DNA from 3 places in the Marinomonas gallaica genome. Region 1 is predicted to be linked to each of the others. Evidence: predicted binding sites of a transcription regulator. Region 1 holds the regulator's gene; each other region holds the start of a gene.
What was found. Region 1 encodes LexA, which represses DNA repair genes until DNA is damaged. Its sites were predicted from a motif close to TACTGTNTANNTANACAGTA; they were not measured.
Positions count from the first base shown of each region.

Region 2: a site for LexA is predicted at 1,664-1,683, ahead of umuD (translesion error-prone DNA polymerase V autoproteolytic subunit). Genes of this name have one in related genera too.
Region 3: a site for LexA is predicted at 1,940-1,959, ahead of ACPUEK_RS17215 (YebG family protein). Genes of this name have one in related genera too.

Region 1 is NZ_CP187511.1:2,605,465-2,610,191, forward strand. It holds gene dinG (ATP-dependent DNA helicase DinG) at 1-1,407, opposite strand, end outside; gene lexA (transcriptional repressor LexA) at 1,478-2,101, shown strand; gene ACPUEK_RS12205 (hypothetical protein) at 2,179-2,448, opposite strand; gene ACPUEK_RS12210 (DUF6586 family protein) at 2,448-2,924, opposite strand; gene topA (type I DNA topoisomerase) at 2,921-4,727, opposite strand, start outside.
Region 2 is NZ_CP187511.1:3,175,668-3,180,394, forward strand. It holds gene umuC (translesion error-prone DNA polymerase V subunit UmuC) at 1-1,210, opposite strand, end outside; gene umuD (translesion error-prone DNA polymerase V autoproteolytic subunit) at 1,207-1,650, opposite strand; gene ACPUEK_RS14975 (SulP family inorganic anion transporter) at 1,865-3,550, opposite strand; gene ACPUEK_RS14980 (pseudouridine synthase) at 3,621-4,310, opposite strand; gene ACPUEK_RS14985 (LytR/AlgR family response regulator transcription factor) at 4,423-4,727, opposite strand, start outside.
Region 3 is NZ_CP187511.1:3,627,391-3,632,117, reverse strand. It holds gene ACPUEK_RS17225 (hypothetical protein) at 1-651, opposite strand, end outside; gene ACPUEK_RS17220 (cytochrome b/b6 domain-containing protein) at 808-1,473, shown strand; gene ACPUEK_RS17215 (YebG family protein) at 1,494-1,919, opposite strand; gene ACPUEK_RS17210 (mechanosensitive ion channel family protein) at 2,045-2,899, shown strand; gene ACPUEK_RS17205 (DUF1439 domain-containing protein) at 2,914-3,495, shown strand; gene ACPUEK_RS17200 (FKBP-type peptidyl-prolyl cis-trans isomerase) at 3,551-4,030, shown strand; gene ACPUEK_RS17195 (hypothetical protein) at 4,300-4,656, shown strand; gene ACPUEK_RS17190 (class II fumarate hydratase) at 4,667-4,727, shown strand, end outside.

The DNA.
Region 1 (4,727 bases):
GTCCCACAGCTGCATACGCAGCGTATGAGCTGCCAAAATAGGTGAACCACCCAATTCAATGTCTTGATCCATGCCCTGACCCACGACAAGCAACCAGCGGGCATTAGGTGGGTATTGTTGGTCATCCAGCGCTGAATAAAGCTTCCACAGTTCGGTGCAGGTTTCTAGGCGCCCTAAAATGACACCTAAGATAGGCAGCCAGCTTTCTGCGGTATCTTCTTTAATGCCCATCCCTTCATTCTGCTTCACTTTTTTACATTCATCCTGAATGTTTTCAATCTGCTTAAACAGCTTTTGATAAGACATAGCCAAACTGTACGCCAGTTGACGTAGTTCATCTGGAATGACACCAAATTCAAAACGATGCTGACGAGAATCTTGATCTAAGCCTAACTCTTGAATAAATGGAGCCAGTCCCTGCTGAACGTATTGAATAAAGTTAATAGTGCTTTGGATCTGCTGTGGTATTTTTAATAAGATCTGACCCGTTAAACTTACCTCATTGGTTAGCTCTTGACGTAAGTTGATCAAGTTTTTATCTAACTGTTTTAGCCAGCTAATGCTCTGCTGTAATCTAACTTCATGGCGAAAGTGGCTGATGGCTTTGTCTGGTAGGTGATGACCTTCGTCGAATACATATATGGTTTCTTTGGGATCAGACAATATAGCACCGCCGCCCAACGATAAATCTGCTAGGACCAAATCATGATTGGCAACGATCACATCGGCGGTTTCTAACTCTGCGCGGGCTTTAAAAAATGGACAGACTGAAAAGTTAGCACAGTTACGATTTGTACACTGTTGGTGATCAGTGGTGAGTCGACGCCAATCTTGTTCACGGATGATGCCTTCCCAGTTGTCTTTATCGCCGTCCCATTTGCCACTTTCTAATGCTTCATCCATTTCTTGATAAAGCGCTGTATTGATGTCGTCGGCAGCAAGGTGCTGTTCGAATAATCCAGCAAACATATCATCCGTGGCTTGTTCTTCAGCACCTAAAAAACCTTCCAAGTTATTCAGACACATATAACGCCCACGACCTTTCGCCAAGGTATAGCGAAAACTGTAATCGGTTAGCTCTAGTAGACTAGGAAGCTCTTTATGAAGAATTTGTTCTTGTAGAGCCACTGTAGCCGTGGAAATCACCAGCTTGACGCCTTTCTCTTTAGCAATCGGAATAGCAGACAAGCAGTACGATAGGGTTTTGCCCGTACCGGTCCCCGCCTCTACCACAGCAACGTGCTTTTCACCTAGGCGTTCGCCTTCTGCGCCTTGTTTAATGGCACCAAGGGTCCGCGCAATGGTAGCGATCATTTGTCGCTGCCCAACACGTGCTTTATGGCCTTTTGCTTCAAGGTAAGCGCGGTAAGCCGTTTGAATATTTTGTTTAATTGAGTCTGAAAGCATTGAATTTAGTTGAGCAATTAATTGATAGCTGTATATAATAACAGTAACTGTATAAACAAACAGATGCCATATGATTAAATTAACGAAAAGACAGTCTGATGTACTAGAGACTATACGCGAATTCATTATCGAAACGGGGTTTCCACCGACTCGTGCCGAGATTGCTGCGCGCCTAGGCTTTAGATCCCCAAACGCTGCAGAAGAACACTTAAAGGCTCTGTGCAAGAAAGGCGCTATTGAAATGCTTTCTGGTGCATCGCGAGGCATTCGTCTTGTCGATCCTGAACCTGTCAGTGCAAACGATGAAAATGGAACATTGCCCATCATTGGTCGAGTAGCAGCAGGTTACCCTATTTTAGCGCAAGAAAACATCGATTCACGTATCAGTGTTGCGCCGGAAATGTTCACCCCTAAAGCTGATTATCTATTATCGGTTAACGGTATGAGTATGAAAAATGCCGGCATTATGGATGGTGACTTATTAGCCGTTCATAAAACACATACGGTTCGTAATGGACAAATCGTTGTTGCGCGCATTGGTGACGAAGTAACAGTAAAGCGTTTCGAGCAAAAAGGTCGTGAAGTTCGACTGATTCCAGAAAACGAAGAGTTCAGTGACATCATCGTTGATCTTGAAAGCGAAGATTTCGCTATTGAAGGCTTATCGGTTGGTGTTATTCGACGTGGGTTGTAAAACTTGAGAACCCCATCATGGCTGCTTTAAGTGTTTTACTTATAGCGGCCATGAATTTTAACCCTTAACTTTAATTATCAGTGCAATATCCGAGGCATGAATTCTTCATCATACACATCGGAATCAGAGCCATCTAAACCATCGAAGTCATCTGAATAAACAAAATCTATGCCCGCATGGAACATACATTTAGCCAATTCAAAATAACGATCCTTCAAAAAGTCTTTCGTGTCATCAGAAATGGTCAGTGTGGCAATCGGTGTTTTATCGTCGTCTTCCCCTGCTGGGCGCAAGACAATCTCGCCATTTTCTAATTCTACTATTTCTAAATACGTATCTTTCATCATTAATATTCTGCGGCGTCTTCACGAAAACGTAAGACGAGCTCAGTTAAAGAGCTTAAGATGTGTTTGGTTGAGCTACCAGCATCAGAACCTCGACCGATCAGCTCAACATTACCCGCTGCGGAGTATGCCTGATTTGCAGCACGACACTCAAGTGCTGCATCAAATGTATCTAGCAATTGAGACAACCAAGACTGCCTAGATGATTTAAGTTGCATTAACTCTAACAGCACTGGGATAGCAATCCCTCTTTCTTCGCTGGCACGAACCATGACGTCAATATCAACTTGGCAGGAAAGATTATAAGAAGCCATCACCTCTTGAAGTAAACCATTCAAACCACTGCGTAGCTGGAACACTGCAGAAGATTCATAGCTGTTCATGAGCCATTCGCCTTCTTCCTGCTGGCTTTGAACCAGCAGGCGACGCGCCGCATCTAAGCGTTGATTAGTGCTACTTGCCAAACTAGATGACATCATTTTTTCTTTTTACCGTGATCAATTTTCCACTTACCACCTTCGTAGAAGGCTTTCCAGCCTGTAGGCTTGCCTTCTATTTCAGTCATAATGTATTGCTCTTTCGTTTTACGACTGAAGCGAATAACGGTTGGGTTACCCTCTTCATCTTGCAATGGAGCACTGTCAAAGTAATGATATTTTGGATCAATTTGATCCATGTAAGGTTTTAGCTCTTTTACTAATGGCGGACGCGTTTCACGCTTGCGTGGGAATTGGCTGGCCGCAAGGAAAAGCCCCGTTGCACCGTCACGTAGAACATAATGATCTTCCACCTTTTGACATGCTAAGTCAGGCATCGGAACAGGGTCCATCTTTGGCGGCGCGGCTTCGCCATTTTTCAATAGCTTACGTGTGTTCTTACATTCTTCATTAGTACAGCCAAAGTATTTACCAAAACGACCAGTTTTTAGCTGCATTTCAGAAGAACATTTATCGCATTCAAGTGTAGGGCCATCGTAGCCTTTGAGCTTGAATGTCCCCTTTTCGACTTCAAAACCTGGACAAGAAGGGTTGTTACCACAAACGTGTAATTTGCGGTGTTCATCGACCAAGTAACTGTCCATCGCTGATCCACAAATGTCACAACGACGCTTGTTAATCAGGGCTTTAGATTCGCCTTCTTCGTCATCGACCGCAACCGCTTCATCACCACTTACTAAGTTGATGGTTGCTTTACAGCGCTCTTTTGGCGGCAATACGTAACCAGAGCAGGACAAGAATACACCGGTGCTAGCAGTTCGAATCTGCATAGGTCGTTCACACGTTGGACATGGGATATCCGTTGGCGTTGGCTCATTTGGTGCCATACCGCCGTCAACCGCTTCGGCTTTATTTAGGGTTTTGCTAAAATCAGCATAAAAGCTATTCAGTACTTTTATCCAATCTTTTTCGCCCTCTGCGATATCATCAAGCTTTTCTTCCATTTGCGCAGTAAAGCTGAAATCCATGAGGTCATCAAAGCTTGCTACCAGTCGATCGGTAACGATGTCACCCATTTTTTCTGCGTAGAAACGGCGGTTTTCAACACGCACGTAACCACGGTCTTGAATGGTTGAAATAATTGACGCGTACGTTGATGGACGACCAATACCACGTTTTTCCAACTCTTTTACTAAGCTGGCTTCACTGTAGCGTGCCGAAGGTTTGGTGAAATGTTGCTCAGGGTCTAAGTTAATCAATGTTAACTGCTCACCTTGCTTCACATCTGGCAAAATAGTGTCTTCGACTTTTTTACCTACCGGTGTAATAACACGAGTATAACCATCAAAGCGTAAGATTCGGCCTTTTGCTCGTAGTTCGTATTCGTCTGCAATCACAGTAATGGTAGTAGAGGTATATTCTGCGGGCGTCATTTGACATGCAATAAACTGATTGCGGATCAGATCATAAAGACGGTGTGCATCCTTATCCATGCCTTGCAGCATATCTTGGGTTACATCCACACTAGAAGGACGAATCGCCTCATGGGCTTCTTGAGCGCCTTCTTTGCTCGAATAACGTAATGCTTCCGGTGGCAAGTAAGCGTCGCCAAATTTACTTTGAATGTACTCACGAGCAGCTTCAACGGCCTCAGCGCTTAGATTGGTCGAGTCTGTACGCATGTAGGTGATATAACCACCCTCATACAAACGCTGCGCAAGCATCATTGTTTTCTTAACGCCAAAACTCAAGCGAGTGCTCGCGGCTTGCTGCAATGTTGATGTGATAAAAGGTGCCGACGGCTTAGAGCGAGTCGGTTTATCTTCACGACTGACAACATTGAAC
Region 2 (4,727 bases), 570 kb from region 1:
TCATTGACCAAGGGGTTGAAGTGCCTTGCGCTGCTAGAAAAACCTTTCCAAGGCGACTGTGGTTAATGTTGTCTATTACCTCCATCAGTGCTTTTGACCCCTTGCGTACTGGATCTGCTTGGAACATATCCTGTTGGTAGGCATGATGCTCATAAAAGTCTGTCAGCATAACGCCCGCTTTAGCGTATCGGTAACCAGGGCGATAAAGCTTTTCGAGTACCTCATAAGCCGCCTTGAGTAAGTCACGGGAATCATTCGTTGGATGAGATAATTCAATGGTCAATGCATTCGTGTAATAGGCATCATTGGGGTTAAACGCACCGGTTCGTATAAACACTTGTACCACTCGCGCTAACCGCTGCTCAGAGCGCAGTTTTTCAGCGGCACGCCCCATATACTTAGCAATGGCTTCTTTTAATGCCTCTTTTTCGATGATGCGTGTACCAAATGAACGACTGCAGACAATTTGCTGTTTCACTGGCACTGCGTCTTCAAGCGCGATACAAGACACCCCATTAAGTTCTTGAACCGTTCGCTCTAATACCACCGAAAACTCACTGCGAATAACCTTTGAATTGGCGTCGGCTAAATCCAGCGCAGTGTAAATGCCGCGTTCATATAGACGCTTACTTAAACGTCTTCCGACCCCCCAAACATCCGACACATCCAGCAATGCCAACAAACGGCGCTGACGGTCACGCTCCATTAAATTTACCACTGAGCCTGTCGCAGGATAAGTTTTTGCCGCGTGATTGGCGAGTTTAGCCAATGTTTTAGTCGGCGCAATGCCCACCCCTACCGTAATACCAGTGCATTGATCGACTTTAGCTTTGAGATGTTGTCCAAAACTTAGAACATCCACACAACCATCTAACCCTGTTAAATCCAGAAAGGCCTCGTCAATTGAGTAAATTTCGACGTGCGGCGCTTCCTCTTCTAACAAAGACATCACTCGTTGCGACAAGTCCGCATACAATGCGTAGTTGGATGAGAAGCACACAATATTATGTTGCTCGATCTGATCTCGTATTTGGAACACGGGCACGCCCATTTTAATTCCCAACGCCTTTGCTTCTTTTGAACGCGCGACAACGCAGCCATCGTTGTTCGACAACACAACCACCGGACGATGTTTTAAATCCGGACGAAAAAGCTTTTCACAACTGGCGTAAAAGTTATTGCAGTCCACTAAAGCAAAAATAGAACTCACCGCTCCAACCTACGCACTACGCCGGTCACAATGCCAAATATTTCCAACTCGGAGTGCTCCGAAATCGGGATCACCGGATACGCTTTATTATGAGGACGCAACACGGTTGTTGGTTTCAGCTGCAACTCTTTGACGGTTAACTCACCATGAATCGAGGCAATCACAATATCGCCGTGTTTAGCACTTAAAGAGCGATCAATGACCAACACGTCTCCAGAATGAATCCCCGCCTCGACCATAGAATCCCCTTGTGCTCGCACAAAAAAGGTCGAGCTGGGATTCTGAATACATAATTCATTTAGATCTAATGAGCGCTCAACAAAATCCTGAGCAGGTGATGGAAAGCCTGCCGAGACAGACTCAACATAAAGCGGAATAGCCATCTGCTTAGACGCAAGAAAAGCGGCCGACTCCGCAGAACCGAGGTATGTCACACGCATAACGATCCCCATATGCTGTATATTTATACAGCATTATAGCTCAGTTTTTATAAAGACCCATCTATTTTTAACATTCAGATACAACAAAACCCCGACAAGCAGAGCTCACCGGGGTTTTGTTGTCGGGCGACAGGGCTAAAACGCAAGCAACTATGTCAAAGCCGTAGAATATAGAGCTAGATCAGTGTTTATAGAGTCCAACGTATCGGCTCATTCATGAATGGGCGTGTACTTTATAAGCTTCAACAACATCGGAAACGGATTGATAATAAGCGTCTTCGCCCACCTGTTCAGTAATGCCAGAACGATCCAATTCTTCGCGAACCCGATCCGACACTTCTGCAAAAACAAGCCTAACGTGACATTTTTGCAATTCGTCGACGAGAGAAAGCAAGGTTTTTGCTGAGGTATAGTCCACATCATCCACCGCATTCGCTTCGATACAAAACCAATCTAATGCGGGTCGAGCACTGTTCACTAAGTACAAGACCTCTCGGTTCATCAGCGCCGCGTTGGCGTAATACATCCCATGAGTGAAGCGATACACCTGCAGCCCCGGCATCAACTGAGCATTGTTGTTAAGTGGCACCCCACGCCAGCGACCATGACCATTGGGTACAATGACACTGTTCACCGGCCGATACCCATGGCGAGTATGAACCAGAAGAGACAAGGCAATGGCAGCCAAAATACCCAGTTCAACCCCTAGAACGACAACGGCAATCATCGTAGTCAACGCCACCCAAAACTCCCAGCGGCGCTCATACCACACATCTCGGAGTCCTTTAATGTCGATCAATTCAATGCCGACCAAAAACACAATCGTCGCCAGCGTAGCGTGAGGTAGGTACGCCAAAGGCTCTGTTAGAAACAGCAACACCGCCACAACCACCGCCACCGTAATCAAATGAGATAGTTGACTGCGACCTCCGGAACCGTCCAGCATTTGAGTTTTGGTTGGACTGCCATTGACCACAAACGCACCGGATAAACCCGCGCCTAAATTGGCCATGCCAAGGCCAATCAGATCGGCATTATCATCGACTGTTTCTTGATGGCGCGCAGCATAAGCACGAGAGGTGGCAGAGCTTTGCGCAATAATCACCATAAACATGGCAAACGCGGTTGGAATCAGCTGTGTAAATTGATCCCACGTTAACATAAACACAGGGAACTGGAGTGTAGGCAAACCGCTCGGCACGGCCCCAACGAGAGCTAAGCCATGTGTTTGTAGGTCCAGTAGCCAACTCACAATCATCGCGCCGATTACGGCAAGTAACGCGCCCGGTATCCGCGGCGACCATAAACGCATCCCAACCACCAAAATAAGTGTCAATAAAGACACGACTAGCGTGTAAATATTCAAACTATTCAATGCCGGCCAATGCAACACTAAGTGTGCTAATGAACTGACGCCTTCATGCTCAATGCCCAGCATTCCCGATACTTGACTTAAGGAAACTTGTATGCCAACACCACTAAGAAAGCCGATCAATACGGTGCGCGATAAGAAATTGGCCAACACGCCTAAGTTGAGTAAGCGTGCAATAAGCAACATCGCACTGACCAACAACGCCAGAGTTCCAGCCATGGCCATGTAATCATCCGAACCAGCCAGCGCCATACCCGCTAATGCCGTGGCTAACATCGCTGCGGTGGCTGAATCAGCACCGACCACCAGTTGTCTCGATGCCCCAAATACAGCGAATAACAACATAGGCAGCAGCATGGTATAAAGCCCCGTCACCACCGGCACTCCTGCAATTTGTGTATAACCCATTACTTCAGGAATCGCGAGCGCGGCCAATGTTAGGCCCGCAATGGCTTCTTGCGAAAAACGGGATTTAGACAAAGGCAGTAGCCCTTGCAACAGGCGGTAACGCTGACGTCCGATGGTCATGTATCGACTCTACATAGAATTGTGTGTATATCTTTGCGAGATTACGAGGATGAGTCAATTAATCAATAACTTAACGCGTAAAAGACCGTACTTCATCAACGGTTAAATAGCGCCAGCCAGATTCAGGGACATCGAGTACAACATCACCAATGCGCTCACGATGCAAACCAACCACTCGATTACCCACCGTAGCAAACATACGTTTTACCTGATGGAACTTGCCTTCCGTTAAGGTTAAGCGTACTTCAGTCGACGTGATTATCTCTAACTGTGCTGGTAATGTCGCTGCCGCTTCACCTTGCAACCGGATACCCTTAGCAAAACGCTGCGCGATATCGTCCGCAATAGGCCGTGATAACAAAACATGGTAGACCTTGCGACAGCCTCGATTCGGCTGTGTAATGTGAAATGACCAGCGACCGTCATCCGTGATCAACACCAGCCCCGTCGTGTCCGCATCCAAGCGCCCGGCAATATGCAACTCATTCGGTTTATCGACTGACAAATGTTGAAAAACCGAGGGGTAAGCTTCGTCGATGTTGGAACACACTGTGCCGGCAGGTTTGTGCATCATGATATAACGGAAAGGACGAGCAACCAGCCGCTCGCCGAGCAGTCGTACATCATTATTTTCATGAACTTGAGTTGCCTCCAGCACAGCAGGTTCACCATTAATCGTCACCCTGCCCTGCTGAATGTGATGAATTGCCTCAGTTTTTGTGAGTTCAGTACTTTTGCAGACAAATTTATCCAAGCGCATAAGCAAACAACATAACTATCAAATTGGCACCGTATTATGAAGGGCTCATTTTAAACCGCAAGCTGTGTCGGCTGACGTCAGACTCAACAGCTCATACTTTGATGTTTGCATTCTACATTTGTTTAAACAATTGAGCGTTATTACGACTTACAGGAAGAACACGTTCAAAGTCTTTAATTAAGACAAAGTAGTGCCCTTGATCATCCTTTTTAACGCACTCAATACAGCTAACCTGGACAATAGCTGATCGATGTATTCGCCAAAATACATCTGGATTTAGCTCATCCACTAATTGTTTAATTGTTTTACGGATAAGAAACTCACCATCGGCGGTGATCACAGAGGTATATTTATCTTCAGCAATAAAACAGAAAACATCACTAACTTTTATGACATGAATGCTGTCTCCTCGTGAAG
Region 3 (4,727 bases), 1.0 Mb from region 1:
GTCGCGAAAGCCTTGTTCCATTTTCATTGACATAGGACGGTCACTCACAATAAATGGACGTGTAACAGCGTCGACATTTTGTAAGGCTCGACAGCCTTGCACGTCAAAATGAATGCTCGCGTCGCGAGAGCTTGGCATGCGCGCTTTTAAGCGAATCAGCAGTAAGTGCATGTCAGAATGCAGTTGTTTAAGTTCTGTATTTTGACGGTAGCGATGCCAAAAGTTGAGTTCACTGCTGGCGGTAACATTTAACAATGTTTGTTGGCCTTCTGTGTGTGTAAGCTCGACTTGAATCTGAATTGGGTTTAGATAAAAGTGATCCGATGTCACATAAAACCGAATTAATTTTGGGTCGTCACCTTGCTCTATATGGCAAGAAAGCGTACCTAAGTGTTGGCCTTTGAGCTGGATCAAAGCACCGTTCAAGGATTGACTGTTACGTTGGTTTACCAGTACTGATGCACTTTCGTCATACAGTGCCCACGGCAACCAACTCGACCAAAACTCTAATTGCAAAGTATGTTCTTGCAACGAGTCAACGGGAGAGGTTAGTAATGTCGAGTGATGTACGTAAAGGTATTTTTGCGTAAATAAAACGTAGCCAGCTACAAAGAGTAGCACCACTACGATTATGATAAGCCCAATGATCACGGTCTTGCGCTCCTTACTGCCTCGTAACTGCGGACAGAAGTGAAATCCATTCGATTCTTTACTGTCCCTAATATTGGGGAAAAAGGCAAATCCTATAGTCAGTATAGTAAGACATAAAGCGTTAAAACAATGAATGCATTCTTTAAGGAGACAGCCATGCAGGCACAAAAGGTATTAGTTTGGGATTGGCCAGTGCGGCTAATGCATTGGTCATTGGTGATATTGTTTACGGGGCTGATCATCACCGGAAAAAGTGATGGCGATTTCATGGAGCTGCATTTTTACTTTGGCTATGGGTTATCGGCCGTCATTATCGCGCGGGTTATTTACGGTTTCATTGGGTCGGATTTTGCTAGATTTAAACAGTTTATATATCATCCTGTAGATGTATTTAAGTACAGCAAAACCTTGCTAATAGGAAAGGGAGAGGAGTATTTAGGCCATAACCCCGTGGGTGGTGTTATGGTGATTTTGTTATTGCTTGCTTTGACGGCTCAGTGGGGCAGTGGCTTATTTACCAGTGATGAGATTTTTTGGTTTGGGCCTTTCTACGGTTCTATCTCAGACGAGATGACCGCTCAGTTAGGCAGCGTTCATCATTTTTTACCCAATATATTATTAGCGTTGGTTGCCTTACATATCTTGGCTGTGTTGTACCATGAAGTGCGTTTCAAAGAGCGCTTGGTCGCAGCCATGCTACACGGCAAAAAGCTCAAACGGGGAGAGTCGAACGAGACAATACAAACACCACGAGTTGGCGCAGTGTTGTCGCTTGGCCTAGGGCTCGCATGGCTAGTTTGGCTGTGGAATATTCCTGTGTGATAAGGCGACAGTGATGCAGCTTAAGCTGCATCACTGTCGCTGTAGATCTCATCTTTGTTGTAATCAATGGCATCGTCACTGGCGCGGTAATCGTCACCGTTGTCGTCAACGTAAGAGGTTTCATCCGGTTCGATCACTAGGTCTTCAAGCACCTCCGATTCAGGCTTACTGCCCGATTTAGAAGAGCGCTCATTGCTCGACTTCTTAGCGGTTTTTTTACGTTTATTTCCGAAGGCTTCAAGCACATCGTCTTTGTTTTCGGCTAAGTACATAGCTAGCTTAGCGGTCAATTTTTCATCGTCTACAACGCCGCTGGAGAGCAGTAAATCTTCTAGGCTTTCTGCAGTTTCCAATAGCTTGTCATAGTGATCTGCTTCCGCTTTAGAGGAGAAGGTCATCTTTTCAACACCATTGCGTTCAACAACATATTTAATTACGACAGGCATAAATCGCACCTCATTTAGAATACTGTATAAATATACAGATAATAATTTAGGGTTGTCTAGTATTTTGTTTGGCTAATGGCGGGGACATGGTAAAGTGGCGGCAAAATAGGAGGCTTAAAGAAATTATGTTTGGCGTTGAATGGTCTGAAATTAATTGGTCGTTATTAACGGACAATTTTGAATACATTGCTACGTTACTTTGGATATTAGGGGTTGTGCTAGTTGGTCGCTATGTTAAACGACTATTGCGAGCCAATGAAAAGCTGGATGTAGATCGCAAGCGTCGTCGATTAAACACCGTTGATAATGTGTTTAATCTACTGATCGTGATTGGTCTGGTGATCATCTGGTCAGCAGAACTGCAAGACATAGCCATTTCCATTGCAGCGTTTATGGTGGCATTGGTCATTGCCACAAAAGAGTTTATTTCTTGTATCGTTGGCGCGTTTTATAAGGCCAGCACACGCCCTTATACCGTAGGCGACTGGGTGCGTATTGGCAATTATGACGGAGAGGTTACCGACAGCGATTGGTTGTCCACCACCTTGTTTGAAGTTGATTTTAAGGGTGGTAGCTACGCCTATACTGGCCGAACAACCGTGGTGCCAAACAGTGTATTGCTAACAAACTCGGTGCAAAACTTAAACTACATGCGTCGTTATATTGAACATACCTTTTCGATTTCTAGACTGACAGACGACGTAAATTTGTTTGAAATAAAAGAGCCGATCCTTGCCAAAATAAAGGAATACAGTGAGCACTTTCATGAAGTGGCGATTCGGTATAATAATTTGATTGAAAAACGGTTGGACATCAAAATTGCGGGCCCTGAACCCAAAGTAAGAGTCCGTACGACGATTGAAGGCTACAACGTGTTTACTGTCTCACTGTTTTGCCCGACGCAGGAAGCTTCAGAAATTGAGCAGAAAGTCACCGAAGACTTTATGCGCATTTGGTTTGATAAAAAGCGTCAATTGTAGGAGGCGCGATCACTATGAAGAAAAAGCTAATGTGGCTAGCGGGCTTGGCTGTGACAGTCATGCTGTCCGGTTGCTCTGATATGAGTGTGACCGAAGACGAATTGAATCGTGAAGTCGCACAGCGTTTAGAAACGTCTCAGCCAGATATCATTCAGCTGACGTTAGAGGGTTCCACGTTAAACCTTGATCTATTGATCAAACAGGCCAAAATCGATCTTACCCAGCGAGATGGCGGATTGGTAATGGTGGATATGAAAACCGATATTCGCGGTACGTTGAACGTATTTGGCCAAGATATGAGTATGCAAACTCAGCTGGATCCGTCGTTTGAATCGGGACTGCGTATTGAAGAAGATCGTGTGTATCTAGTGGGTGCAAAGTTGACACAGATAACCGTTCAAGGCTCAAGTATCAGTGATCAGATGTTACGTAATACGCTTGGCTCATTACACGATGAGTTCGAAAAAGCGCTGGCGGGTTATTTTGATACGCACCCAGTGTATGTGCTTAACCATTCATCAATGGAAAAAGCGGCTGCGAAAATGGTGAAAAACATCGTTATCACCGACGATAGCATTGAATTTATGATTTTTTAGGTAACAGGTGCTGTTTAAGTTAGCATAGCACCCATTTTTTAGATGAGGATAATTTATGTCTATTGCAGACAATTCGGTAGTGCAATTTCACTACACGCTTCGTGAAGGCGACACTCTAATTGAAACATCGGCTGGGAATGATCCGCTGGCGTACCTACATGGCCACGGTAATATCATTCCAGGTCTTGAAAAAGCCATGCTGGGTAAATCTGCGGGTGATGAGTTTGAAGTGACTGTACCCTGCGCTGAAGGCTACGGTGAGCGCGAAGAAGGCAAAACACAGCAGATTCCTGTTAAGCACCTACACGGCGCTAAAAAGTGGAAGCCAGGTATGGTTGCAACCGTACGCACAGATCAAGGCGCACGCCAAGTGACCATCGTTAAAGCGGGTCTTAAACATGCGACAGTGGATCTAAACCATCCTTTGGCCGGCAAAGAGCTCACATTTTCCGTACAAGTCATCGACACGCGTGAAGCGACTGCAGAGGAAGTTTCTCACGGTCATGCCCACGGTGTAGGTGGCCATCACCACTAAGTACTGATGACATTGCTGTCGGTTTTTTATTGATCGACAGCAATTATTCCTATCTTGTTATTTTGTTTTCCCTTCTTTTAGAACGTCCCATTATTTTGTTTAAAACACGTAAAAAGACGCTATCTTTGCGCTAAAAATCGTTTTCTCTCTTTATTCGAGCACATCCAAAGCGTTATAAAGTGGTGTTAAACATCATTACGTGACTTGACAAGTCTAGACTTCAATGATTAATTGATAATTATTATCATTTGCATCAAAGGTGTTTCATCATGACTTCTCATATCGTTCCGTTTTCTGTTATTGAGCAAACCATCAAACGTGGCATGGCGGCTGACTCACCAAAAGTGTTGTTTCAGTATCTAGATACCAGTGAAGCTTATGCTGAGCAGATCGGTATTTCAGATGCATACGACCTGTTCAAACGAGTCTATCAAGTCTTATTAGAAACTGTGTGTGATGCCTCTGTGCCAATGCACTGGCGTGAACTATGCTTAGATACAATCCATCGTCCATTGATGCAATTAAAACGATTTGTCATTACCGAACAAGATGCTTTGGAATATTTTCGTCTAGAACATGAACTGCGTGCGTTAAGTCACTACTTCATGTCGAGTAAGCACAGTTAGGAGTTAACCAATGAACACCAGAATTGAAGCCGATAGCATGGGCGAATTAAACGTCCCTGAAAGTGCGCTAT